Regions from separate parts of the Virgibacillus sp. LDC1 genome, predicted to be linked through region 1. Evidence: a T-box and tRNA genes for the amino acid it is inferred to sense, from the RefSeq annotation. Region 1 holds a T-box; the other holds one or more tRNA genes.
What was found. A T-box is a leader RNA that pairs with one kind of tRNA and senses whether it is charged. The one in region 1 lies ahead of OHJ21_RS27655 (arginine--tRNA ligase), so its partner is inferred to be a tRNA-Arg.
Positions count from the first base shown of each region.

Region 2: it encodes a tRNA-Arg, which carries the amino acid that the T-box ahead of OHJ21_RS27655 (arginine--tRNA ligase) is inferred to sense. The anticodon was not compared.

Region 1 covers NZ_JAOXLZ010000005.1:683,932-691,270, forward strand. The annotation lists gene OHJ21_RS27650 (hypothetical protein) at 1-253, shown strand, start outside; gene OHJ21_RS27655 (arginine--tRNA ligase) at 339-2,201, opposite strand; T-box leader at 2,264-2,487, opposite strand; gene OHJ21_RS27660 (class I SAM-dependent methyltransferase) at 2,547-3,311, opposite strand; partial or broken gene OHJ21_RS27665 (EamA family transporter) at 3,455-3,882, opposite strand; gene OHJ21_RS27670 (acetyltransferase) at 4,016-4,471, shown strand; gene OHJ21_RS27675 (DEAD/DEAH box helicase family protein) at 4,522-7,302, shown strand.
Region 2 covers NZ_JAOXLZ010000002.1:58,802-76,417, forward strand. The annotation lists gene OHJ21_RS20980 (amino acid ABC transporter substrate-binding protein/permease) at 1-439, opposite strand, end outside; gene OHJ21_RS20985 (SIMPL domain-containing protein) at 763-1,524, shown strand; gene OHJ21_RS20990 (ABC transporter ATP-binding protein) at 1,930-2,901, shown strand; gene OHJ21_RS20995 (ABC transporter permease) at 2,898-3,746, shown strand; gene OHJ21_RS21000 (ABC transporter permease) at 3,747-4,553, shown strand; gene OHJ21_RS21005 (ABC transporter substrate-binding protein) at 4,613-5,665, shown strand; gene OHJ21_RS21010 (hypothetical protein) at 5,865-6,146, shown strand; gene OHJ21_RS21015 (PdaC/SigV domain-containing protein) at 6,289-7,362, shown strand; gene clpP (ATP-dependent Clp endopeptidase proteolytic subunit ClpP) at 7,851-8,447, opposite strand; tRNA gene OHJ21_RS21025 (tRNA-Arg) at 8,609-8,683, opposite strand; gene OHJ21_RS21030 (sugar-binding transcriptional regulator) at 9,055-10,098, shown strand; gene gap (type I glyceraldehyde-3-phosphate dehydrogenase) at 10,198-11,202, shown strand; gene OHJ21_RS21040 (phosphoglycerate kinase) at 11,397-12,578, shown strand; gene tpiA (triose-phosphate isomerase) at 12,656-13,408, shown strand; gene gpmI (2,3-bisphosphoglycerate-independent phosphoglycerate mutase) at 13,409-14,953, shown strand; gene eno (phosphopyruvate hydratase) at 15,003-16,292, shown strand; gene OHJ21_RS21060 (RsiV family protein) at 16,750-17,616, shown strand, end outside.

The DNA of each region.
Region 1 (7,339 bases):
GGAGAAGGCCGTCAGCGCGGGATACAAAATTACGTTTAATACCCGCAACGGGTTGAAGATCTGGCTGGAGGAAGCCTTCCGCATCAGCTCGGAATCCGATTTTAGTGTAGGTGAAGGCATTATTGAGGGGCTGAAGCTCCAAGAGGAGCAGGTCGCTCGCTTGAAAGAAGCGTTGGCTGTCAATTGGACCCTGCAGGAAGAGCCGGCAGCAGATGGCGTCCAGGTCAGACTGGCCGTCAGAGGGTTGCAATAATATAAGATAGCCACCGTACGTATTCGCAGGAATAGTATGGTGGCTTTTTTTATAAAATATGATCCGCTAATTCTTCAGAGGGAATTTACATCCGGCTCGGTGTAGGCAGTCCCAGGACCTCCAACGCTTCGCCAAGCGTGTTCTTGAATAAGGAAGTGAGCCATACACGGAACTGGAGCACTTCATCCGCCGATTTCAGAATCGGGCATGCCGAATAAAAATTGTTAAACAAGGAGCACAGCTCATAAGTAAAGTTACAGATGGCGCTTGGAGATAGTTCCCGTCCGGCGGCGTATAGGGTATCATGCCAGGTGCTGATATGGCGAAGCAGCGCATGCTCCGCTTTTTCCATCGCAGGGAACCGGGCAGGCACCGACGGCGTAACACCGGCTTCTTGAGCTTTATTGAGCACGCTGAGTGCACGCGCATAGGAGTAGAGCAGGTATACCCCCGTATTTCCTGATATTTCAGTCGCCTGTTTCAGATCGAACACCACCTCGGTTTGCAGTGCAAAGCGAAGCAGATAGTAACGGATGGAGGCGGCTGCGATCGTATGACTGGACAAACCGTTTTTATCGGAACGGGTGTCTTCGATGAACTTGGCTACTTGGTGGATAAGCTCGGTGATTTTAATTCCGATTCCCTGACGCCCGGACATCGCATAGGACGCTTTCCCATCGGAAGTATCGATTCCGAGATCCGCAGCCGCAGAAGGGCTTAACGAAACGACGCCGTAGCTGACATGACGGAGCTTGTCGGCCTCTTTTTGGAATCCTAGGCTTTCCAGCGCCTGCTTTACCATTGCCTGCGGGTACTGCTGTCTGTAGTCAATGACGTTGATGACTATGTCTGCTTTGCCAAAAGTGAGCTGCTCGCCATGGGTGCTCGTCGTCCAAACCTCGTCTGTGAATTTTTTATATACAAAATCGTTGGAGAGCACACCGTATTTCCACAAATGATAGGCGATGTCTTTGGCAGTGTAGGTCAGTATGCCATTCGAGCGTACCAGCACTTTATCCATGCTGTGGTCTGACTCGGGATCGTCCCCGGCTTCCGCTCCTGTTTGCTTGAGCACCCAACAGCCAGCAAGTTTACCCTCGGTTTCCTGATGGAAGAGGGGCGTGTTCTTCAACAGCTCGAACGCCGACGCCCAGAATCCCTCTCTGACAATGCTGCTCTCCCACACAAGCAGATCATAGTCAATGCCGAACTGCTTCATTTCTTCAAGATGCTCTTTAACGATTCGCTCAGCCACGAGCAGTCCGATCCAGGATAGATTCTGGTTGCCCTCTTCCAGTGCGTGCAGAACCTCGGTCCGATGCTGAACCAGCCCAGGTTCTCTTTCATAGGCCTTATTGGTGCTTGAATAGACGTCCCAGCAGTAATCGCCGAACCGGGCATGTTCCTTGGACAGCGGCGTGTGGAGCATCCCGACCACCGTATCTGCCAGTTGATTGCCAAGGTCGTCGATATAATTATGAACCTCCACCTCGTAACCAAGCTTCCTCATCAGCCTGACCAACGTATCCCCGATACAGGAGTTTCTTAGATGGCCGATATGGGCGGATTTGTTCGGATTGATGGAAGTATGCTCAATGACAATCTTCTCGTTTGTTGCCGGAGGCAATTCAAAGCGATGCCCAGCCCAATATTCCCAATCGATACGCAGATTCATAAAACCTGGGGCAACAATCTCCGTAGCATAGACAAGCTGATTGTAGGACGTATCCTGCTCAAGCTCGGCTTGAATCAGCTCGGCAATGTGCAGCGGAGGCTTACGAAGCAGCTTTGCTAGCTGCATCGCAATGTTGGTGGCGTAATCCCCATGCTCCATGCTGGCAGGCTGCTCAACCCGGACTGGAGTGGAATCCGGCAGTTTGGCGCCCGAAGCTTCACACACCTGGTTTACTGCTTGTTGAAGGCTCGAAGTAATCAAATGACTTAACACGTTAAATCCCCCTTTCAAAATAAAAAAACACGTCGGAAAAATCAAAAAAAGCCCTCATCTCCTAAAGAGACGAGGACTTGTGCTCGCGGTACCACTCTTGTTGTTAAACCGATAGGGTTTAACCACCTTTATACGATAACGGTGTAAGCCGGGGCTCCCTACAGCATTTCACTTCGGAAGGCCATCTCCTGGGTCCGCTTCACGGCCGACTTTGTACCGGTTTCCACCCTCCCGGCTCGCTTGGACTAAAGTCAAGTGCAGTTACTCTCCCAATCAACGAAAATAATATCTTCAAGTTTTTTTCATATTATAACCATTCTATTTAGAAAAGCAACCCCCAAATGACTAAACCTTCTCTGCAAAGATTCGCAGGCGCCTGTAATCTGCGTAAAATGCATCCTCATGCCAGAGCGTCGTTTGGGCAGCTTGGCTGATGCGGGCAATTGCTTTGTCCTTCTCGCCGGCCGAGAATCCAGCGAAGAAGTGATCGCCAAAATGTTGCAGCCAATGCTTCATACCGTCCTTGCCCTCAGGCAGCTTTGTGGGACGGTCGAAGTGATGGGCGACATGCACCCGGAACCCTTGGGATTCAAGCAGGCTGGCATACTGGCCAAGACTAGGAAAATACCACGGATTCCTGGTGTCGGCATCGATTCCATAATGATCGGCGAACACCGTTTTCAAGGCTTGATAGATTCCGTCGATATTCCCCTTGCCTCCAAATTCCGCGACGAATCGGCCGCCGGGTTTGAGGGCTCCATGGACGGAGCGTACCACGCCTGCAGCATCCTTCATCCAGTGCAGGGCAGCATTGGAGAAGACGGCATCATACGGCGTTTCGGTTTCGAAGTTCTCTCCGTCTCCGGTCAGAAACGAAAGCCCGGGGTATTTGCTTTTTGCGCGTTCAATCATTTCTGCCGAATAATCCATGCCGGTTACGTATGCACCCGAAACGGATATTTCATAAGCCAAATCACCGGTCCCGCAGCCCAGGTCGAGAATCCGTTCTCCGGGTTGAGGCGCAAGAAGCTCTACGACTCCTTTTCCATAAGCCGAGACAAACGATAACTGCCGATCATAATCGTAAGCTTTCCATACTTGCTCTGACATAACAACACCCCTTCACCCATGAATTATCCTCATTGTGACATGTTTATCTTATAATTAGAAATATATAGATGTGATAATATTGATAGGTTTTATCAATAAACGAACAGACAAAAAGCCGCTGAGCAGCGGTTTTATGTAGAACCTTATTTGACGGCAACCAGAAGAGCGCCAACGGCAATGAGTGCAACGCCAGCTGCGTTAATCCAGGATATCTTTTCTCCAAGAAACACAAAGGCAAGAATGACCGCGATGACAACGCTCAACTTATCGATCGGACCTACCTGCGATACTTTGCCGTATTTTAGCGCGAGAAAATAAAACAGCCAGGACAATGCCCCCGCGATGCCGCTGAGCACAATGAAGCTTAATGCTTTCTTCTGAACCAGAATGTCACCGAGTTCCGAGAATTTGCCCTGAACCCCCACGACCCCCAGCAGAAATAGTGCCATGATGACAGAGCGAATGGCCGTTGCGAGTTGGCATCGATGTTTTGCAGGCCGATTTTTCCGAAAATGGCGACAAGTGCCGCCGTGACCGCAGACAGCAATGCGTATACAAGCCATAATGGCAATGCTGATCTCTCCTTCCTGACAAAGATAAAGTCTCTGATTAATGTACCGGATTCCTTTATAATAGTATAGAGCAATTTTTACGATATCATGAATTCTCAAGGGATAAACGATTTGGAAGGGACTGGATGAAAAATGACGCATTATATAGCGCCTTACGCAGAAGAGTTTCATGATCGGCTGGTGGAATTATGGCTTCATGCCGTATCCCAAACGCACGATTTCCTGACGGAGGAAGATATCGGGTTTTACTATGATATGATGCAAAACGGAGCGCTGAGATCCATGGAGATCTGGGTCTGCTTGAATACGGAACAGGAACCGATTGGATTTATGGGGCTGGATGGCTCCAAAATTGAAATGCTGTTTGTGGATCCCCGCCATCACGGTCAAGGTACGGGAACGACACTGATAAGGCACGCCGAACAGCTGAAGGGGCGGAGGCTGCAAGTCGATGTGAATGAACAGAACTCCAAGGCCCATGCCTTTTATAAAAAATACGGATTTGTGCAAATCGGCCGCTCCGAGCTGGACGGCTCCGGGAAGCCGTTTCCGCTTATTCACATGCAGCTGCCTTATCCAATCCGATGAAAAAGGGAGGTGCAGCTAAACTGGAGGAATCAAAGTTTTTTCCGAGTAACTTGTCGTTTCGATATCCTTGGCGCTCCTATCAGAAGAGGATATTGGACGGGCTTGAGCATCATCTGAAGAATCGCCATTTGCATCTGGTGGCGCCCCCGGGTTCGGGAAAAACCGTTCTGGGACTGGAAGTCATGCTGCGAATAAATCGGCCCACCATTATATTAGCTCCCACGCTCACCATTAAGCAGCAATGGGCAAGCCGCCTCGTGGAACTGTTCCTTGATGAGCAGGACCAGCCCGAATGGATCTCTACTTCGCTCAAACGACCGTCCTTGGTAACGATTACGACCTATCAAGCCCTTCACAGTCTGCTAAGTGCGGCAGGCCAGCAGACGTCTGCGAGGAAGAAAAACACGGCGGAGATGGAGCATGTGGTTCAAGCCGGAGATGAGAACCGCGAGTTTTCAGATACGGGCATGGAAGGCTCTGAGGCGGAGCGGGTAGGGAGTGACAGTGACCGCGAGGATGATATCACGGACGGTACCGAGGCACAAGCAGCTCTGGAACTGTTGAAGGAACGGGGATATCATACCGTCATTTTTGACGAGGCGCATCATCTTCGGATGTCTTGGTGGCAAAGTGCCATGCAGCTATGCGAAATGTTGGATCAGCCAACGAAAATCGCGCTTACGGCGACGCCGCCATACGACGTCAATCCAAAGGAATGGCAGCGATATATCGACCTTTGCGGTCCCATCGACGAAGAAATCAGCGTCCCCGAGCTAGTCCGCCATGGGGAGCTTTGCCCGCATCAGGATTACATAAGCTTGACGATGCCTACTCAAGAGGAGGCAGCTAAACTAAGGGAGTTTCGGCTGCAGGCAGCGCAGGTCAGAGACGAGCTGGTGCGGGATCAGTTTCTGGCAGACCAAATCGCCAATCATCCCTGGATTGCACAATCCGAAACGTACATGGAGGAAATTTTGTCCTCGCCGGGATATTACTCCAGCATGGTGTTTTATCTGCGTGCCGCCAATCAGCCGATCTGGAAGGACGCAGTGAAGCTGCTCGGCATGAAAGAGAAGGAAACGCCCGACTTTTCTGAGGAGTGGCTGGAGGAGCTCCTTGGCGGCATCCTGTATAAAGATACACATATAAATGGCGAGCTGCCGGAGTTAAAGACTTTGCAGAAGAGGCTCAGTCGGTTGGGCATGATTGAACGTCGTAGGGTATATATGCGTTCTACACCTGCCTTTGACAAAATGCTGGTCCAAAGTGTCTCTAAATTGCATGGGATCAGCCGTATTCTTGAATTCGAGCGTTCCATTCTGGAAGATAGCTTGCGGATGGTCATCTTGACCGATTATATCCGCAAGGAGGACCTGCCGAAGGATGTAGATGACGAGAAGCCGCTGAATCGGCTCGGCGTTGTCCCTATTTTTGAGTTGATCCGAAGGCAGCTAGCTCAGAAAAGCGGTTCACAGCGCGAGCACGAGCTGCCCATAGGCATTCTGACAGGCTCCTTTGTTGTGCTGCCGGTAGCGGCTATGCCTTTGGCCACGGCTTGCGCCGAACGGCGAGGGCATCGTTTATCGGAGCGACCCCTTGAACACGACAGCCGCTATGTAACGATTGATGTTCGTGATACGAATCGCTCGGCCATTGTCGCAATCATAACGGAAGTGTTTTCCGAGGGAGAAATCCAAGTGCTGATCGGTACAGCGGCTCTTCTGGGTGAGGGTTGGGATGCTCCCGGAATCAATTCCTTGATCATGGCATCGTATGTAGGCTCGTTCATGCTATCTAATCAGATGAGGGGACGGGCGATTCGCGCCCAGCGCGGGAACCCGGATAAGACCGGAGCGATTTGGCATCTGGCATGCGTAGATACAGCCAAGATCGATGGCGGCGAAGATTTGAGCTCGCTTGGGCGAAGATTTCGTTCTCTTGTCGGTTTATCGATCTCGCACCAGACCATAGAGTCGGGCATGGAGCGCATGGGGCTTGACCTTCGGAAAGGGCAAACCGCAGGAAGCATTAACGACTATAACCGCGACACATGGGAGCGAGCGAGGCAGCGGAATCTTCTGAAGAAGCGTTGGGATTCGGCGATTGCCCTTCACAGCTCCATGACGGAAGAACTGACGGCGGATCGAGAGAGTATCCCTAGGCCTGTAGTGTTTGCTCATACGGTGAAAGCCGTCCTCATTTTTGCCGTTGGTTTGGGGCTTGGTACCTTCACCGAGGCTATGACGTCACCGCGTTTGCTTCAATCGGACGCGCCGGTCTGGTTCAACGTGCTAATCCCAGTTGCCGTTGCTTTGCTCGTATCAAGCCCTTGGATATATAAAGCCATCAAAATGCTGGTACGGCATCAGTCGCTGGAGCGGAGTATCCGGGAGGTTGCTCTTGTCGTTTATACGACTCTGTTCGATATGAAGCTGGTCGAATCCGAGCCCAGCATTCACCGGTTGAAAGCGGAGGAAGAGGGGGGAACCGTTGTGTGTTGGCTGAAAGACGGAACCACGCAGGAGAAAACACTCTTTCTGAATTCGCTGCAGCAGGTGCTGGACCCGATCGAGAACCCGCGTTACCTTCTATACCGTGAATCGCGCCGCTGGTTTGTGATCAAACGGGATTACCATACCGTGCCGGAGGAAATCGGTCGTCGAAAAGAGCATGCCGAGCAGTTTGCCCAATTGTGGCGTAAGCATATCGGTCCGGCCGAACTGGTATACACCCGTACCCCCGAAGGAAGGAAAATACTTCTGACCGCGCGAGCGAAGGCGTTGTCCTCTATTTTCGTGAAGAAATCGGATCGAGTTAGTGCTTGGCGGTAGTACACCGACTGTTTGCAGAAGATGTAGAGCAAGTGGT
Region 2 (17,616 bases), on a different contig from region 1:
ATCCGTACTTGGAGGATATGGATTCAGCAAAGCTGTAGCCCTCCGTACCGGTTTTGACGGCGACTTTTTTCCCTTTTAAATCCTCATACCCTTTGATGGACTCCTGATCCTGGCGAATGGCCATGACCACACCTGAGTTAAAATAAGGTTCGGAGAAGTCGAATTTCTGCTTCCGCTCATCCGTGATGCTCATGCCGGCAATGACACCGTCCACCTGATTGGCTTCCAGCGCCTGAACCGCCGCATTGAAACCGAGCGGCTTGACTTCATATTTGAAGTTCTGATCTTTCGCGATCGCATCCAGCAGATCCATGTCGATACCGACAAATTTGCCGCTTGCATCCTGGAATTCAAACGGAGCAAACGTTACGTCCGTTCCGATCTGATAGGTTTTACCGGAGGCTGGCTCTGCCGCGGCGCTTGCCGCCCCGTATGGCATGCCCGCTGCCATGAGTATCAGCAGTGACATGCACGCGTATAACATCCGGAATGATTTCATAGTGACCTCCTCTTTTTAACACCGATGTAGTTAGTTACCCATGAAGGCTTCCTTATTAAACAGTTGCCGTCATCTTCATTGGGTATCTTATTGTGCTGATCCACCAATCATGCCTAGATATACCAATTAACAGGGGCGTATCAACAAAGTTAAAGAAAAATCTCAAAACGCTCCGTTCCGGATGCAACATTTACCAATGCCCCCACGTTAGAAGGGTAAGGCAAGCATGGCAGCGATGCCAATATTGAAGGAGGCTGACAATAATGAAAAGATGGGTCAAACAAGTAGGTTCCATCATGATTGCAGGTGCACTGTTGACTGGAAGTACGGCTTTAGTAGGATTGAGCGGGGCAACCGAGGTGCATGCGGCGGAGGCGGCACAGCAAAACCTTCTTACCGTACTCGGTAAAGGCGAGATCTCGGTGAAGCCAGATATCGTATATCTTTCCATCGGGGCTGAATCATATGCGGAAACCGCAAAATCCGCACAGAAGAGCAATGCACAGAAAATGGATAAGATTACGAAGCTGTTGAAAGAAACATGGAAGATTGATGACAAGGATATCAAAACCGAACAGTTCTATGTCCAACCTAACTATACGTATTCCGATGATAATGGGCGTAAAGTGAAGAATTACAGCGCCTATCATTCCCTGGAAGTCACCCTTCGCGACTTGAGCAAAGTGGGCGATCTGCTTGATGCAGCGTCCGATGCCGGCGCCAATTCCATTGGTAACGCCCGTTTCTCGGTCGAGAACCGCGATGCCTTCGAAGCTCAAGTGATAGATAAAGCCATGGCGAATGCGGACCTGAAAGCCCAAGCTATGGCAAAGGCCTCCAAGCGCCAGTTGGGTATCGTGCTAAACATTGTGGAAGGTTCAGTTGGTGTAGATAACATCTATGGCCTCGAAAAAATGGCGATGGAAGCACAGTCTACTGCAGCGGACGCGGGCGCCAACACATCCGTGAAGCCGGGCGAAATCAAAATCTCGACGCAGCTGTACGTGCAATATGAGCTGAAATAGCAGCTGTTTTCGACTAAGAATACTGAAAACCGTTCATCCTGGTCTTTCCGGGTGAACGGTTTTTTGTGCATCCCTAATTCGGAAAATGAAATACCATAATCCGGTCCTATATCCGTGCCTTCCCCTGTCGAAATACGCAGAAAAGTGTTGTGTATGGGGGGAAAACGAGGTATAGTGAATATGCGAAAAACTGAACTTTATGTTAAACGTTAAAGCCATACCCATGGATATGGCTTTTTTTTTCTTAGTAGAGACTTCTAGACGCTTCCACCCTTAAGAAACGGATTCTGCCAACCTGAGCACGATAGGCAGTATGACCGTTTCTTCTTAGTGGGGAACGTTTTTGTGCATACTGGTTAGCAGGAATGTACACATGGATTAGGTCACATTTTGAAGAAGGGGTTGATGCATGTGATTGAACTTGTCCAGATCGAGAAGCATTTTCAGGGACAAGCGGTCGTGCATCCGCTGTCGCTCTCCATTAAAGAAGGGGAATTCCTGACTTTGCTGGGCCCCAGCGGCTGCGGCAAAACGACGATTCTCCGAATGATAGCAGGATTCGAACAGCCGACCAAAGGACAGGTCTGGCTGGCGGGTCAGAATGTGACGGAAATGCCTGCGAACAAGCGGGACTTGAATCTGGTATTCCAACACTATGCTCTGTTTCCGCATATGACCGTAGAAGACAATATCGCTTTTGGGTTGAAAATGAAAAAAATGCCGCGTCAGCTTATCAAGGAGCGGGTGGACGAGGCCGTTGCCATGACGCAGCTGACCCCCCTGCGGGAACGATTCCCGCACCAACTGTCCGGCGGACAGCAGCAGCGCGTGGCCATCGCCCGCGCCATCGCCAACAAACCGAAGGTACTGCTGCTGGATGAACCGCTTGGCGCGCTGGATTTGCAGCTGCGGAAGAACCTGCAGTCCGAGCTCAAGCATTTGCAGCGGACGCTCGGGATTACGTTTGTATATGTAACCCACGACCAAGAGGAAGCCATGATGCTCTCCGACCGGATCGTCATCATGAACCACGGACGGGTAGAGCAAATCGGCACGCCGCGCGAGATCTATGCGAAACCGCAAACGCTGTTTGCCGCCACGTTTGTTGGGGAGAATAACGTCTTCTCCTCGCCAGAGAGTCTTTTTGCCGTAAGGCCGGAGAAACTTATTCCGCAGCGGGAATCGGGTGCCAGGAAGAGCGGCGTGATCGAGGATGTGCAGTACCTCGGCAGTGTTCATAAGCTGCTGGTCCAATTGGATGATGAACCGATGAAGGTCACGATTGCCCTGGACATCTCGGATGACCATCCTTGGGAGGTTGGTGAACGGGTCGGGGTGAACTGGAACACCAAAGATGAGGTGATCATCGGGCCATGAGGAAATCAAGGTTCCTGCTGACTCCGGTGCTGCTGTGGTTATCCCTGTTCCTGATCGTTCCGATGCTGATTGTGGTCGGCATCTCCCTGCTCTCGCGGGATTCGCTGGGGAATATCGTTTTTTCCTTTAGTCTCGAAGGCTATAAAACCTTTTTTGACCCTTTATATTTGGGGATTTACTGGGATACCCTGGTATTGTCGCTGCTGACTACGGTGATTTGCTTGTTAGTCAGCTACCCTTTGGCCTATTATATAGCCAACGCTTCCCCGCGTATCCAAACCTGGGGATTAATTCTGATCACGGTCCCGTTCTGGATTAACTTTCTGATCCGGACCTATGCTTGGGTTCTCCTGCTCCGGACGCAAGGCGTGGTGAACAGTCTGCTGCTGTGGATGGGATGGATCGACGAGCCGATTCAGATGCTGTATACGTATGGCGCCGTACTTCTCGGCATGGTCTATAACTTCATCCCCTTCATGGTGCTGCCGATTTACGTGGCTCTGGAGCAGATGGACAAGCGTCTGCTGGATGCGGCCAGCGATCTGGGCGCTTCCAGATGGAAGGCATTCCGGCACATTACCTTCCCGCAAAGTAAATCCGGCATCATGACGGGAGCGGTTCTGGTGTATGTCTCGACTTCCGGGATGTTTGTAGTTACGGATATTTTGGGAGGCGCGAAGTCCTCCATGATCAGCAATATTATTCAGCAGCAGTTCCTGGGTGCACGTAACTGGCCCTTTGGAGCGGCGTTGTCGGTGATCTTTGTGATTACGTCCCTCGTGCTGATCCTGCTCTTTAACCGGGCGATGCAAGCCCGCCATCAACGCGTAGGGGAGGGGAGATAAGTGAAGAAGAAGAATCACCCGCTCCTCGGGATTCACTCTTTCCTTATGATGGCTTTCATCTATGTACCGATCATCATGATCATCATCTATTCCTTTAACAACACGCGGCTTAGCGGCAACTGGGAAGGATTTACGTTGGATTGGTATGTGTCGCTGTTCGAGAACCGGCACGTGATGGAAGCGCTGATGAACAGTTTGACGGTGGCGGTCATATCGACGATCGTTTCCACCCTGCTCGGAACCGCAGCGGCGCTCTCGCTTCGGAGTATGGGGCGCAGAGGTCGCAGCGGCATGAATGGGCTGCTGTATCTGCCGGTCATTATCCCGGATATCATTATGGGGCTGTCGCTGCTGGTTTTGTTCAGTCAACTTAATATGCCGCTCGGTAAAACGACCGTGATTATAGCCCATATCACCTTCAGTATGTCTTATGTATATGTTGTAGTTACGGCCAGATTGTCTGGAATGGGCAAACAGCTCGGTGAAGCGGCGCAGGATTTGGGAGCTACGCCTTGGCAGACGTTCCGGTACGTCACGCTGCCGCAGATTGCACCGGGCATTATCTCCGGCGCCTTGATTGCTTTTACGCTGTCATTAGATGACTTTATGGTCAGCTTTTTTGTCGCCGGTCCAAGCTCAACGACGCTGCCGATCTATATTTACGCTCAGGTGAAGCGCGGTATCTCGCCAGAGATTAACGCGCTGTGTACGCTGCTCATTCTGGTCAGCATCACGCTGATTCTGTTAGCGCAATATATTCTTAACCGCGGCAGCGGGGAAAAGAAACATAAAACATTACCGATTTAAGCGATAGAAACGCTTTTTTCGAAATAAAACATGGAACCGGAAAGAGAGGAGATATTGAATTGAAAAAATCAAGATGGACCCGCCTGCTGACGGCAGGTATGGTTGCGGTATTGTCTGTAGGACTGCTGGCTGGCTGCGGCTCAGATAAGGAGACGCTTCACATTTACAGCTGGGCGGATAACTTTGATCCCGAGGTGCTGAAGGACTTTGAAGAGAAGTTCGACGTGAAGGTAACCTACGACAATTACGCAAACAATGAAGACCTGCTGGCTAAAATCAAGGCTGGCGGCAGTGGATATGACCTCATTCAGCCGTCCGATTATATGGTGAAAACGATGATTGAATCGGAGCTGCTTGAGCCGCTTGATATGAATAATATCCCGAACTTCGTCAATCTTACGGATACTTTCAAAGATCCTTCTTATGACCCGGGCAATAAATATTCGATTGTCTACACGTCCGGTGTAACGGGAATTGCATATAACAAGAAGTATGTTAAGGACGAGATCAACGGCTGGGAAGACCTCTGGAACCCGGAATACAAGGGGAAAGTCCTGCTTCTGGACGACAACCGCGAAATGATCGGCATGGCGCTGAAGAAGCAGGGGAAATCAAACAGCAGTACGGATGAAGCGGAAATCACCGCAGCTACGGATGACCTGAAGACCTTGCTGCCCAATGTGCTCGCGTTTGATACGGATAATATCAAGCAGAAGATGATCCAAGAAGAAGGCTGGATTGCCACGGTCTGGTCCGGAGATGCGGCCTTTATTGCAGCGGAGAATCCGGATGTGGCGTATGTCGTGCCAGAAGAAGGGGCTACCATCTTCTCTGATAACTACGCGATTCCTAAGGGTGCCAAGAATAAAGAGCTGGCCGAGAAATTCATCAACTTCATGATGGAGCCTGAGGTCAGCGCCAAAAACTATGAATTCATCGGATACAGCAATCCGAACACCAAGGCGATGGAATTCCATAGCGAGGCATACCGCACCAATACGATGATCAACCTGACAGATGAAGAGCTGGGCCGTACCGAGTGGCTCGATAATGTCGGCGACTCGCTCTCAATCTATGATCGTCTATGGACCGAACTGAAAAGCGGTCGTTAATTATAGCTTACATTTTCATATTTTTGTAATAAAAAAGTCTGCCCCATTGGGGGCAGGCTCTTTTTTTGTTTGCGAAGAATAGGTCCTAAGACCCGGAATAGGAAAAAATAGCCGATTTATACGAATTGAACCACAACTTTGGAGCCCGTCTCGTTGTTATATATAAGGGAAGGACGCAAATGACATAAACGAGGTTTCTATGCGTTTAATCAGAAAAGGAGAAAGCGGCTTGAGCGATGTGATGGGCTTGTTGGTTATTGCGGGAATCGTGGCTGGTGTTGGAGCGGGGTTGCTTCTGAACTTCTTCAGGAAAAGCGCGCTGCATCTGCTGTTATTGAGTATTCACAGTGCACTCGTTGGCATCGGTTTTATTTTTCTTGCTTACGTTGTCCAAGGCAGTGAATTACTGCTGCTTGCGGGTTCATGTGCTCTCTTGTTCGGTGTGTTTCTTAGTGTAGCGGCGTGCGTACGGAAAGAATAATGAAAACATATAGGCCCTACGGCCTGGAATCAAAATTGTCACTGGCTTTGTTACCAATACATTGAAAGCTTTCCTTATAATGATTAAGGGTAATAGATTAACAACTAACGGAAACTTAATTTAACAAAGGTGGAATTCTGATATGAATCCTAAATTTCGTGTATGTGCATCATTAATTGCAACTAGCGTCCTGCTTGGCAGTCTGGGTTTGAGCGGACAGGTCATCGATGCAAGCGCCGCTAAGGCAACCGTTTCCGCCAGCCAAAAATCCTCAAAGAATGAAGTCGTACTGAAATGGAATGGCAAGACCCTGTCACAGAAAGGTCTCGTGCTGCACGGGGTAACTTATGTGCCGGCAACCGCTTTGCGGGACGGCCTGGGGATGCCTCTTAAATATGATGCAAAAAACCGTACGTATACACTGGGTAACGGTTATAACAAACTGAGCGCTATCGTATATGATTCAACTGAAATCGGTATTCTGGTGAATGGTTCGTATGCCGGCGAGCCTGGCGGACAGATCATGAATGGTCGTCTCTATGTGCCGTTCAAAACGATCAGCGAATACATGGGCGTTCAGGGGCAATGGAATCCTTCCCTGAAAACACTCAGCATGACACAGAAGAAGCAGAATGACATCACCATTAAATCGGTAGCGCTGAAGAAGAAGATTCAGGGCGTGGATGCCGTTGTGAACTATCCTGTAATCAGCGGACTCGATAATGCAGAGGTTCAAGCCGAGATCAACAAAGTGCTGAAAGAAAATGCGTCCGGCGTAATCACCGTTGCCGAAGGGAATGCTGAGGAATTCCCGCCGTCGGAATCCAGTTTCCCTTACGAATTCAGTGGTGACTTCGTGGTCCATTACAACCAGAACGACATCCTGAGCATTACGGCATACGATTACTCGTATACCGGCGGCGCCCATGGCATGACCTTCCGTAAAAGCTTCACGTTCTCCTTGAAGGATGGCAAGCAGATGAAGCTGGGCGATTTCATCAACATGCAGGGCAAGAACAAGCAGAAGCTGAACAACCTCGTGCTGAGCAAGATGAAGAAAGAAGGAGGCTATCTCGGCGGATTTGAGGGCGTGCCTGCCGATGCTGATTTTTATGTGAAAGATAATGCTGCGGTGCTGTACTTCCAGCTTTATGAGTACACGGCGTATGCTTATGGATTTCCGGAGTTTGAGCTGAAGCTGAAAGAGTGGAAGTAAGAGTATATGATAAGCGGTTTGTGTAAACTGTGATCATTTAATTTCATACCATAGCTTGTTGAGATATATGATGCTGTCCTGAAGTAACACTGTGCTGGAACCAATTGCGATAAATCCCTTGATCATGGAACGTGGAGAGTGTGTATTCTCCCTTCCAGCGATCAAGGGATTTTTTGTGTTTATCGAGGCAAATGGGTTTTCCTGTATTCCCCTCCCCTCAAGTTAAGGGAGGCCTTTTAGGAGGGGAGTGCCCTTACCGTCTTTATGTTTTATTGAAAAAATCGTACCGAAGTGAGAGTATCCTTGGAGGAGCAACGCGTTCGCCTTTGAAATCGGGAAACCTCCATATCCATTCATTCATGTTTCTCGATTTCAACAGCGACCGGAGGGGATACACTCACTATTTAGTACTCGAAGTTTTCAATGAATCCAGAGGATAGCAAAGGGCAGGCACCGGATAACGGCGCCTGCCCTTTGCTTCATTTCTTTTATAGTCCTTGCGGTGGTGTATTTTCCAGTACTTGATCGATCAGGCCATACTCTTTAGCTTCGTCAGCCGTCATGAAGTAGTCACGATCGGTATCCTTCTCAATGCGCTCCAGCGGTTGGCCCGTGCGTTCGGACAGGATGCGGTTCAGTTTGTCGCGCATTTTGAGAATGCGGCGAGCACGGATCTCAATATCCGTGGCTTGACCTTGTGCGCCGCCGAGCGGCTGGTGAATCATAATTTCGCTGTTAGGCAGACCGTAACGTTTGCCTTTAGCGCCTGCGTTGAGCAGGAATGCGCCCATGGAAGCAGCCATGCCGACACAGATCGTCGAAACGTCCGGCTTGATGAACTGCATCGTATCGAATATCGCCATACCTGCGGTAATGGAACCGCCAGGACTGTTGATGTAAAGATGAATATCCTTCTCAGGATCCTCAGCCGACAAGAACAGCATTTGAGCAATGATGGAATTGGCGACCACGTCATTTACGTCGGAGCCGAGGAAGATAATGCGGTCTTTCAGCAATCTGGAATAGATGTCGTATGCCCGCTCACCGCGGTTGCTTTGTTCAACGACCATAGGTATAAAACTCACGTGGAAAACCTCCTCTTAAGTACCTCATATAAATACTGTTACCGTATTACCCACATGATAAACAATTTAAATCAAAAAGTCAAAGATAGTCAAACTATTGGGTAAAAAAAAGAGCCGTCATGGGCACTTTAGGGTAATCAGTATAGAGAATAAAGATAAAATGGCGCGCCCGCGAGGAATCGAACCTCGATCTCAGGCTCCGGAGGCCTACGTCATATCCATTGGACCACGGGCGCATAAGAGAAACGTCTATCGACGTACATTCAAAGAAGACAAACCGCATTTAGCAGTAGTTTTTCTTGCGATATCAGGAAGCTGACTCCACGAAGTTGACACTTTCTGATATCTAAAAAAATTAGCAACGAAGTTGATTATACCGCATCTTTTTCAAAAATACAATAGCAGGCAAAACTTTGTTCCTATTATATAGACAAGCCTGTAGTTGGTCATAATGTATAAGAATGCCTGGGGCAGAGAAATATACTTTCGGACACTTGCAACCGGTCTGATTATTGGTTAGAATAAGGGTGGGACTTAAAAAGTTTGACTGGGACATTTTACGACCAGGCAGAGGAGAGCCGAGACGAAGTTTGCAGGAGTGGAATGCATGCGTAACCTATTAGAAATACAAGAGCAGCTTCTGCCGGATCTGATGGACACTCTTAAACGAAGGTATTCCATCCTTCATCAGATCAAGTTGTCCGGAATTGTTGGCCGAAGAACACTGGCTTCATCACTCTCGATGACCGAGCGTGTCCTCAGAGCAGAGACGGATCTTCTGAAAGCGCAAGGGCTAATCGAGATTGAAACGCTTGGCATGCGGATCAGCAGTTCAGGGGTATGTTTGCTGGAGGAACTGGAACCGGTTATGAATGAGTTATTCGGACTGGTTGAACTGGAAGAGAAGATCCGTCAGGCTTACGGGCTTCGTAAAGTGGTCATTATTCCCGGTGACAGTGAGTCATCTCCGGAAGTCAAACGCGAGCTTGGCCGTGCCGGAGCAAGAACGCTGCTAAGCTTTGTACAGGATGGAGATACGATTGCCGTAACAGGCGGCTCCACGCTTGCCGAAGTAGCAGAGCAGATGTCCTCTTTGCCTGGTGGCGAACCGCTGACAAGCACATGGTTTGTGCCTGCCCGGGGCGGTCTCGGAGAGAGTGTCGAGATTCAAGCGAACACCATTGCCTCTAAGATGGCTAAGCGCGTGGGAGCTGAGTACCGATTGCTGCACGTACCGGATCTGCTTAGCGAGGATGCCTACCAGTCTTTGGTGCAGGATCAGCATATCCAAGAGATTGTGGATGTGATCAGGCGCTGCCGAGTCATTATTCACGGCATCGGAGATGCCATGGAAATGGCAAGAAGACGCAAGCTGGATGAAGACTCGATTCAGAACTTGCAGGCCGATGGCGCGATTGCGGAATCCTTCGGCTACTACTTTAGTGAAGATGGCGAAGTTGTCCACAAAATGCTTACCCTCGGGCTGCGGCTTGAGGATATTATGCGGACAGAGACGATCATCGGCATTGCTGGGGGTCAAGGCAAGGGCAAGGCGATTCACGCGGTGCTGAAATTCGGACATGAGGATATTCTCGTTACCGATGAAGCCGCGGCACTGGAAGTCGAGAAGGAGATTGACGCCGGTATTTGAATCCACGGGCGTACAATTGATTTTTCATTATTGTTGTCTTGATTGGCTTAACGGCCAATCTTGAATATATAAATTTTACAAATATGGAGGGAACTACTCATGGTTAAAGTAGGTATTAACGGTTTTGGACGTATTGGACGTAACGTGTTCCGCGCTGCGCTGAACAACAGCGAAGTTGAAATCGTGGCAATCAACGATTTGACGGATGTAAAAACGCTGGCACACCTTTTGAAATATGACACAACTCACGGCAGACTTAATGCAACGGTTGAAGCTAAAGAAGGCGCACTCGTTGTAAACGGCCGTGAAGTGAAAGTATTCGCTGAGCGTAACCCAGAAGCATTGCCTTGGGCTGAGTATGGCGTAGAAATCGTTGTAGAATCCACTGGTATTTTCACAGCGAAAGACAAAGCTTCCGCTCACTTGAAAGGCGGCGCTAAGAAAGTTATCATCTCCGCTCCAGCAACTGACGAAGATATCACGATCGTTATGGGCGTTAACGAAGACAAATACGATGCAGCTAACCATACTGTAATCTCCAACGCTTCTTGTACGACAAACTGCTTGGCTCCTTTTGCTAAAGTTCTTGACGAGAAGTTCGGTATCGTTAAAGGTATGATGACTACAGTTCACTCCTACACGAATGACCAGCAAGTGCTTGATCTTCCGCACAAAGATCTGCGTCGTGCTCGTGCAGCTGCTGAGAACATCATTCCATCCACAACAGGTGCTGCTAAAGCGGTTAGCCTCGTTCTGCCACAATTGAAAGGCAAATTGAACGGTATGGCAATGCGTGTACCTACAAAGAACGTTTCCGTAACGGACCTCGTAGTTGAGCTGTCCAAAAACGTAACGCTTGAAGATGTAAACGGAGCACTGAAAGCTGCTGCTGAAGGCCCGCTCAAAGGCATCTTGAACTACTCCGAAGAGCCGCTTGTATCCAGCGACTACAATGGCGACCCAGCTTCTTCCACTATCGATTCGCTCTCCACTATGGTAGTTGGCGACAACATGGTGAAAGTTGTTTCTTGGTATGACAACGAGTGGGGCTACTCCAACCGTGTCGTTGACCTCGCTGCTTACATCGCAAGCAAAGGTCTGTAATTGATCTAGCCATACAATCGAAGAGGAGTTCCGTTTCACGGGTCTCCTCTTTGGTTCATGGTTTTTCCTTGTTTTCATGCCAGAGCACTGGGAAGAATAGACAAGATCCGGGCGCTGGTTAGCGATAGAGAGAGAAACGAGAGCAACTGCATGCTGTCGGTGAGGAGAATAGTTTTCTTAGGAGGAACGTGGAGATGAACAAGAAAAGTGTACGTGATGTAGAAGTAAGCGGCAAACGGGTGTTTGTCCGCGTCGATTTCAATGTACCGCTCGAAGATGGTAAAATTACAGACGACACTCGTATTCGCGAGACTTTGCCGACCATTAAATATCTGGTAGAGCAAGGAGCGAAAGTCATCCTGGCCAGCCACATGGGCCGTCCAAAAGGTGAGGTCGTAGAATCTTTGCGCCTGACACCGGCAAGTCAGCGTCTGTCCGAGCTGCTCGGCAAACCGGTAGCCAAAGCGGATGAAGCCGTAGGAGAAGCGGTTAAAGCGCTGGTAGAGAAGCTGCAAAACGGCGATGTGCTCGTGCTTGAAAATGTTCGTTTTTACGCTGGTGAAGAGAAGAATGATCCGGAACTTGCGAAGCAATTCGCTGAACTGGCCGATCTGTTCGTGAATGACGCGTTTGGTGCTGCTCACCGTGCGCACGCTTCGACAGAAGGTATCGCTCATCATCTTCCGGCTGTATCGGGATTGTTGATGGAGAAAGAGCTGTCCGTTCTCGGCAAAGCCCTTTCGAATCCGGACCGTCCTTTTACCGCCATCATCGGTGGATCGAAGGTTAAGGACAAAATCGACGTGATCGACAACCTGCTTACGCTTGCTGACAATGTCATCATCGGCGGTGGACTTGCTTACACGTTCTTCAAAGCTCAAGGCCATGAAATTGGTCAATCTCTGCTTGATAAAGAGAAGCTTGATGTTGCACTCGGTTTTATCGAGAAAGCTAAAGAGCTGGGCAAAAACTTCTACCTGCCGGAAGATATCGTCGTTACGGACGAGTTCAGTGCAGACGCGAATACCAAGATCGTTGATATCGACGGCATCCCAGCCGATTGGGAAGGCGTTGACATCGGTCCTAAGACTCGCGCCAAGTATGCAGAAGTGATCAAGAACTCCAAACTTGTCGTGTGGAACGGTCCTATGGGTGTATTCGAAATCGCTCCGTTCAGCAACGGTACTCGTGAAGTGGCACAAGCTTGTGCGGATACGGAAGCTTACACGATTATCGGCGGCGGCGACTCGGCTGCAGCAGCGGAGAAATTCGGCCTTGCCGACAAGATGAATCACATCTCGACAGGCGGCGGTGCATCTCTTGAGTTCATGGAAGGCAAAGCACTTCCTGGTGTTGTGGCACTGAACGATAAATAGAAATAGGCACTACAATTGGATAGCAAGTGGATGAAGTTTGGACCCCGATTCTTCGGGGGAATAAAGGAGTGAATCGTGTGAGAACACCTATCATAGCTGGTAACTGGAAAATGTTCAAAACCGTTCCGGAAGCAGCTTCATTTATTGAAGATGTGAAAGGCAAAGCGGAAGTAGAAGGCGTGGAAAGCGTGATTTGCGCGCCATTTACCAACCTTCCTGCATTGGTTGAAGCGGTCAAGGGCACGAACATCAAAATCGGTGCACAAAATCTTCATTTTGAAGATAATGGCGCCTTTACGGGTGAAATCAGCGGTTTGATGCTGAAGGATCTGGGCGTGGACTATGTCATTATTGGACATTCCGAGCGCCGTCAGTATTTTGCCGAAACCGATGAGATCGTGAACAAGAAGGTACATGCGGCATTCCGTCATAGTCTTCTTCCGATCGTATGCGTTGGCGAAAAGCTGGAAGAACGCGAAGCCGGCCAAACCAAAGACGTGTGCAAAGTACAAACGGAAGCTGCGTTCGCAGGTGTTCCGGCTGATCAAGCGATTCATGTTGTTATTGCTTATGAGCCAATCTGGGCGATCGGAACGGGCAAGTCCTCTACGGCAGAGGATGCGAACGAAGTCATCGCTTATATTCGTGAACTCGTTAAAGGTCTGTACGGCGAAACCGTTGCAGAGCAAGTTCGCATTCAATACGGCGGTAGCGTGAAGCCTGAAAATGTAGCGGAGTATATGGGACAAAGCGACATCGACGGCGCGCTCGTTGGTGGTGCAAGTCTACAACCGGCTTCCTACATCGCACTCGTTGAGGGGGCGAAGTAAATGTCTGCTCCAAAACCCGTAGCTCTGATCATCATGGACGGTTTCGGGCTTCGCAACACCGAGGTGGGCAATGCGGTCGCTCAAGCGAACAAGCCTAACTACGACCGGTATTTGAAGCAATACCCGAACACCACGTTGACCGCTTGCGGTGAAGCTGTAGGCTTGCCGGAAGGCCAAATGGGGAACTCCGAAGTGGGTCACTTGAACATCGGCGCAGGCCGGATTGTGTATCAGGACTTGACCCGTATCACGAAGTCGATTCGTGAAGGAGAATTCTTCGAGAACGAAACGTTGGTGGAAGCCGTTCGCGCTGCCAAGAACAACAACAAGAAGCTGCATTTGTACGGATTGGTATCCGACGGCGGCGTTCACAGTCATATTGAGCATATGTTCGCCATGCTGGATCTTTGCAAAAAGGAAGATTTCCATGACGTATACATCCATGGCTTCATGGATGGACGCGACGTGGCACCGGACAGCGGCAAGCAGTTCGTTAAGGATCTCATTGCGAAGATTGAAGAAGTGGGCGTTGGCCAAATCGCTACGCTTTCCGGTCGTTATTATGCGATGGACCGCGACAAGCGTTGGGACCGTGTCGAGAAGGCTTACCGTGCCATGGTGTATGGCGAAGGACCTAAATATACGGATCCGCTGAAAGCCATCACTGAATCTTACGAGAAATCGGTTTACGATGAATTCGTTGAACCGACCGTAATGGTGAATGGTGAAGGCGAGCCGGTTAGTCTTGTGGAGAGCGGAGATTCCGTCATCTTCCTGAACTACCGTCCTGACCGTGCGATTCAGCTGTCCCAGGTGTTTACGAATAATGATTTCCGTGGCTTTGAACGTGGACCGAAGTTCCCGCAAAACTTGCATTTTGTCTGCTTGACGCTGTTCAGCGAGACGGTGGAAGGCTTCGTCGCCTACAAACCGAAGAATCTGGACAACACGCTGGGCGAAGTGCTGGTTCAGCACAACAAGAAGCAGCTTCGTATTGCGGAAACCGAAAAGTATCCACACGTCACGTTCTTCTTCAGCGGTGGACGCGATGTTGAGCTTCCAGGCGAAACACGCGTACTGATCAACTCACCGAAAGTGGCGACGTATGATCTGAAGCCGGAGATGAGCGCCTATGAAGTGGCGGATGCTTGTGTGAGAGAAATCGAAGCGGATAAGCATGACGCGATTATCTTGAATTTCGCGAACCCGGACATGGTCGGCCATTCCGGTATGCTGGAGCCGACGATTAAAGCCGTTGAGACGACGGATGAGTGTGTCGGCAAGGTTGTAGAGGCTGTTTTGGCAAAAGGCGGGGTTGTTCTGATTACCGCTGACCACGGAAATGCGGACATGGTATTTGATGAGAATGGACGTCCATTCACCGCACATACCACGAACCCGGTTCCGTTCATCGTAACGGATGAGAATGTCACGCTGCGTGAAGGTGGTATTCTTGCCGACATCGCGCCAACGATTCTCGACCTGATGGGTCTGCCGAAGCCGGACGAAATGACCGGAACTTCGATGATTGCAGCACGTAAATAAGTGGTTCATAATGGAACATAAACATAACATATCAAAGGAGACTATACACATGACTATTATTTCTGATGTATATGCACGCGAAGTCCTTGACTCCCGCGGCAATCCAACCGTAGAGGTTGAAGTATACCTGGAATCCGGTGCAATCGGTCGCGCGATCGTTCCATCCGGTGCTTCCACTGGCGTTCACGAAGCTGTTGAGCTTCGCGACGACGACAAATCCCGTTACCTGGGCAAAGGCGTTCTGAAAGCTGTTGAGAACGTGAACGAAATCATCGCTCCTGAAGTGATCGGCATGGACGCTCTGGACCAGCTCGGCATCGACAAGCTGATGATTGCTTTGGACGGTACCCCGAACAAAGGCAAATTGGGTGCGAACGCAATCCTGGCCGTATCCATGGCTGTAGCTCGCGCTGCTGCTGATGCATTGGATCTTCCACTGTATGTTTACCTTGGCGGATTCAACGCCAAACAACTTCCAGTACCTATGATGAACATCGTGAACGGTGGCGCTCACGCGGACAACAACGTTGATGTTCAAGAGTTCATGGTATTGCCTGTTGGAGCACCTAGCTTCAAAGAAGCACTTCGCATGGGCGCTGAAATCTTCCACAACCTGAAATCCGTTCTGAAGGGCAAAGGCCTGAACACGGCGGTTGGTGACGAAGGCGGCTTCGCTCCTAACTTCACATCCAACGAAGATGCACTGTCTTCCATCATCGAAGCAATCGAAAAAGCCGGCTACAAGCCAGGCGAAGATGTATTGCTGGGTATGGACGTAGCTTCAACTGAGTTCTTCAAAGATGGCAAGTATGTTCTGGAAGGCGAAGGCAAATCCTTCACACCAGCAGAATTCGTGGACTTGCTCGCTTCTTGGGTAGACAAATACCCAATCGTAACCATCGAAGACGGATGCTCCGAGGACGATTGGGAAGGTTGGAAATTGCTCACCGAGAAATTGGGTAACAAAATTCAACTCGTGGGTGACGACCTGTTCGTTACCAACACCGAGCGTCTGGAAAAAGGCATCAACGAAGGCATCGGTAACTCCATCCTGATCAAAGTAAACCAAATCGGTACATTGACGGAAACGTTCGATGCGATTGAAATGGCAAAACGCGCAGGATACACGGCTGTCATCTCCCACCGTTCCGGTGAGTCCGAGGACAGCACGATCGCTGATATCGCAGTGGCTACCAATGCAGGTCAGATCAAAACGGGTGCTCCTTCCCGTACCGACCGTGTGGCGAAATACAACCAATTGCTTCGCATCGAAGACCAATTGGGCGAGCTTGCTCAATACAACGGCTTGAAGTCGTTCTACAACTTGAAGCGCAAGTAATTGAAATAAGAGAAAACCCAGCTCCTGCTTTAGAGGGAGCTGGGCTTTTTTTGCATTGGTTTTAGGGATCGAGGGGCTGCACCTTGGACTGGGAGCTGAGGGGCGGTGCGTATATCGGCTCCGGTCGCTGTTAAAATTGGGAAGCCGGAAGGAAATAGGCTGAGGAGGCTTCCCGATTTTAAAGGCGAACGCGTTGCTCCTCCACCGATCTACGCACCTGAGCGGGGAAGTGGTGTGCAGCCTCTTGGGGGGCATCTCGTAGTCGTGCAAAGAAAGCCCAACTCATGTCCGATGAGATGAGCTGGGGCTTTTGGGTGTGGGGTGAGGAGAGAGCGAATGGCAGGACATGCTCAGCTATGCTTCAGTTGAATGAGGAAGAAATTCCATTTTTTATAATATACAAGGGAATTCTTCGGCCGTATAATGGATCCTAGTATGTTGAACTAGGGGGAACATAATGAGAAAAGTTATTTCAGGATGGTTGATCGTGTGTTTGATCAGCCTGATCTTTTTCGAAGCAAATGTTGATGCAGCCGTAACACATGTTAAGACAAGCATACATTATTACCATGGCCAGCAATATATGCAAATTAGCGGAGAAAATAAAAAAGTGGTCAGTAAAATCAATAAGATACTTAAAGCGCATGCCATTATTTCGGCTACCTGGAATATGGAATATAAAAAGAGCAGTGAAAATGCATCCTTTCGATCTAAAGCCAGTACCAAATTCAATAAAAGCGGAAAGTTATCGATTGTTTATAACGACCGCTTAACCCAAGAGGGTAACCAACTCACCTTCTCAACAACCTATAATTTCGATCTAGAAACAGGCGAACGGTTGTGGTTAGATGATGTAATTGAGACTGAGAGTAAAATGCTTAATTTGGTAGAGGCTGTAAAAGCGCAACTTGTAGAGAGAGAGTCTAAAGGAGATTCAATATTCACGGATATGATTCATTTTTACCTTACGCAATCAAACCCCTCATTCTACTATTATGATCATGGCATCGTGATCCGCTTCGATCCAGACGAAGTTGCACCTCTCTCCGAGGGATACGTGGATGTTAAAGTGGCTTATACAACAATTAACAAGAAGAGGAATGACTTAACGTCGCCTACTCCGTCAATTCCGGGTAATGACTATGTCACGAAGTCGCATATCGAAAATGAATTTACTGGATACGATTACGGGAATATTTACGAATTGGCTAACGGACAAATGTGGAAGCAAGTGGAGTATACTTTTTTTTTCAATTATGCCTCAAGTCCGGAAGCGATTATTTATCAAAAAGGATCCAAGTATTACTTGCAAGCAGAATACATT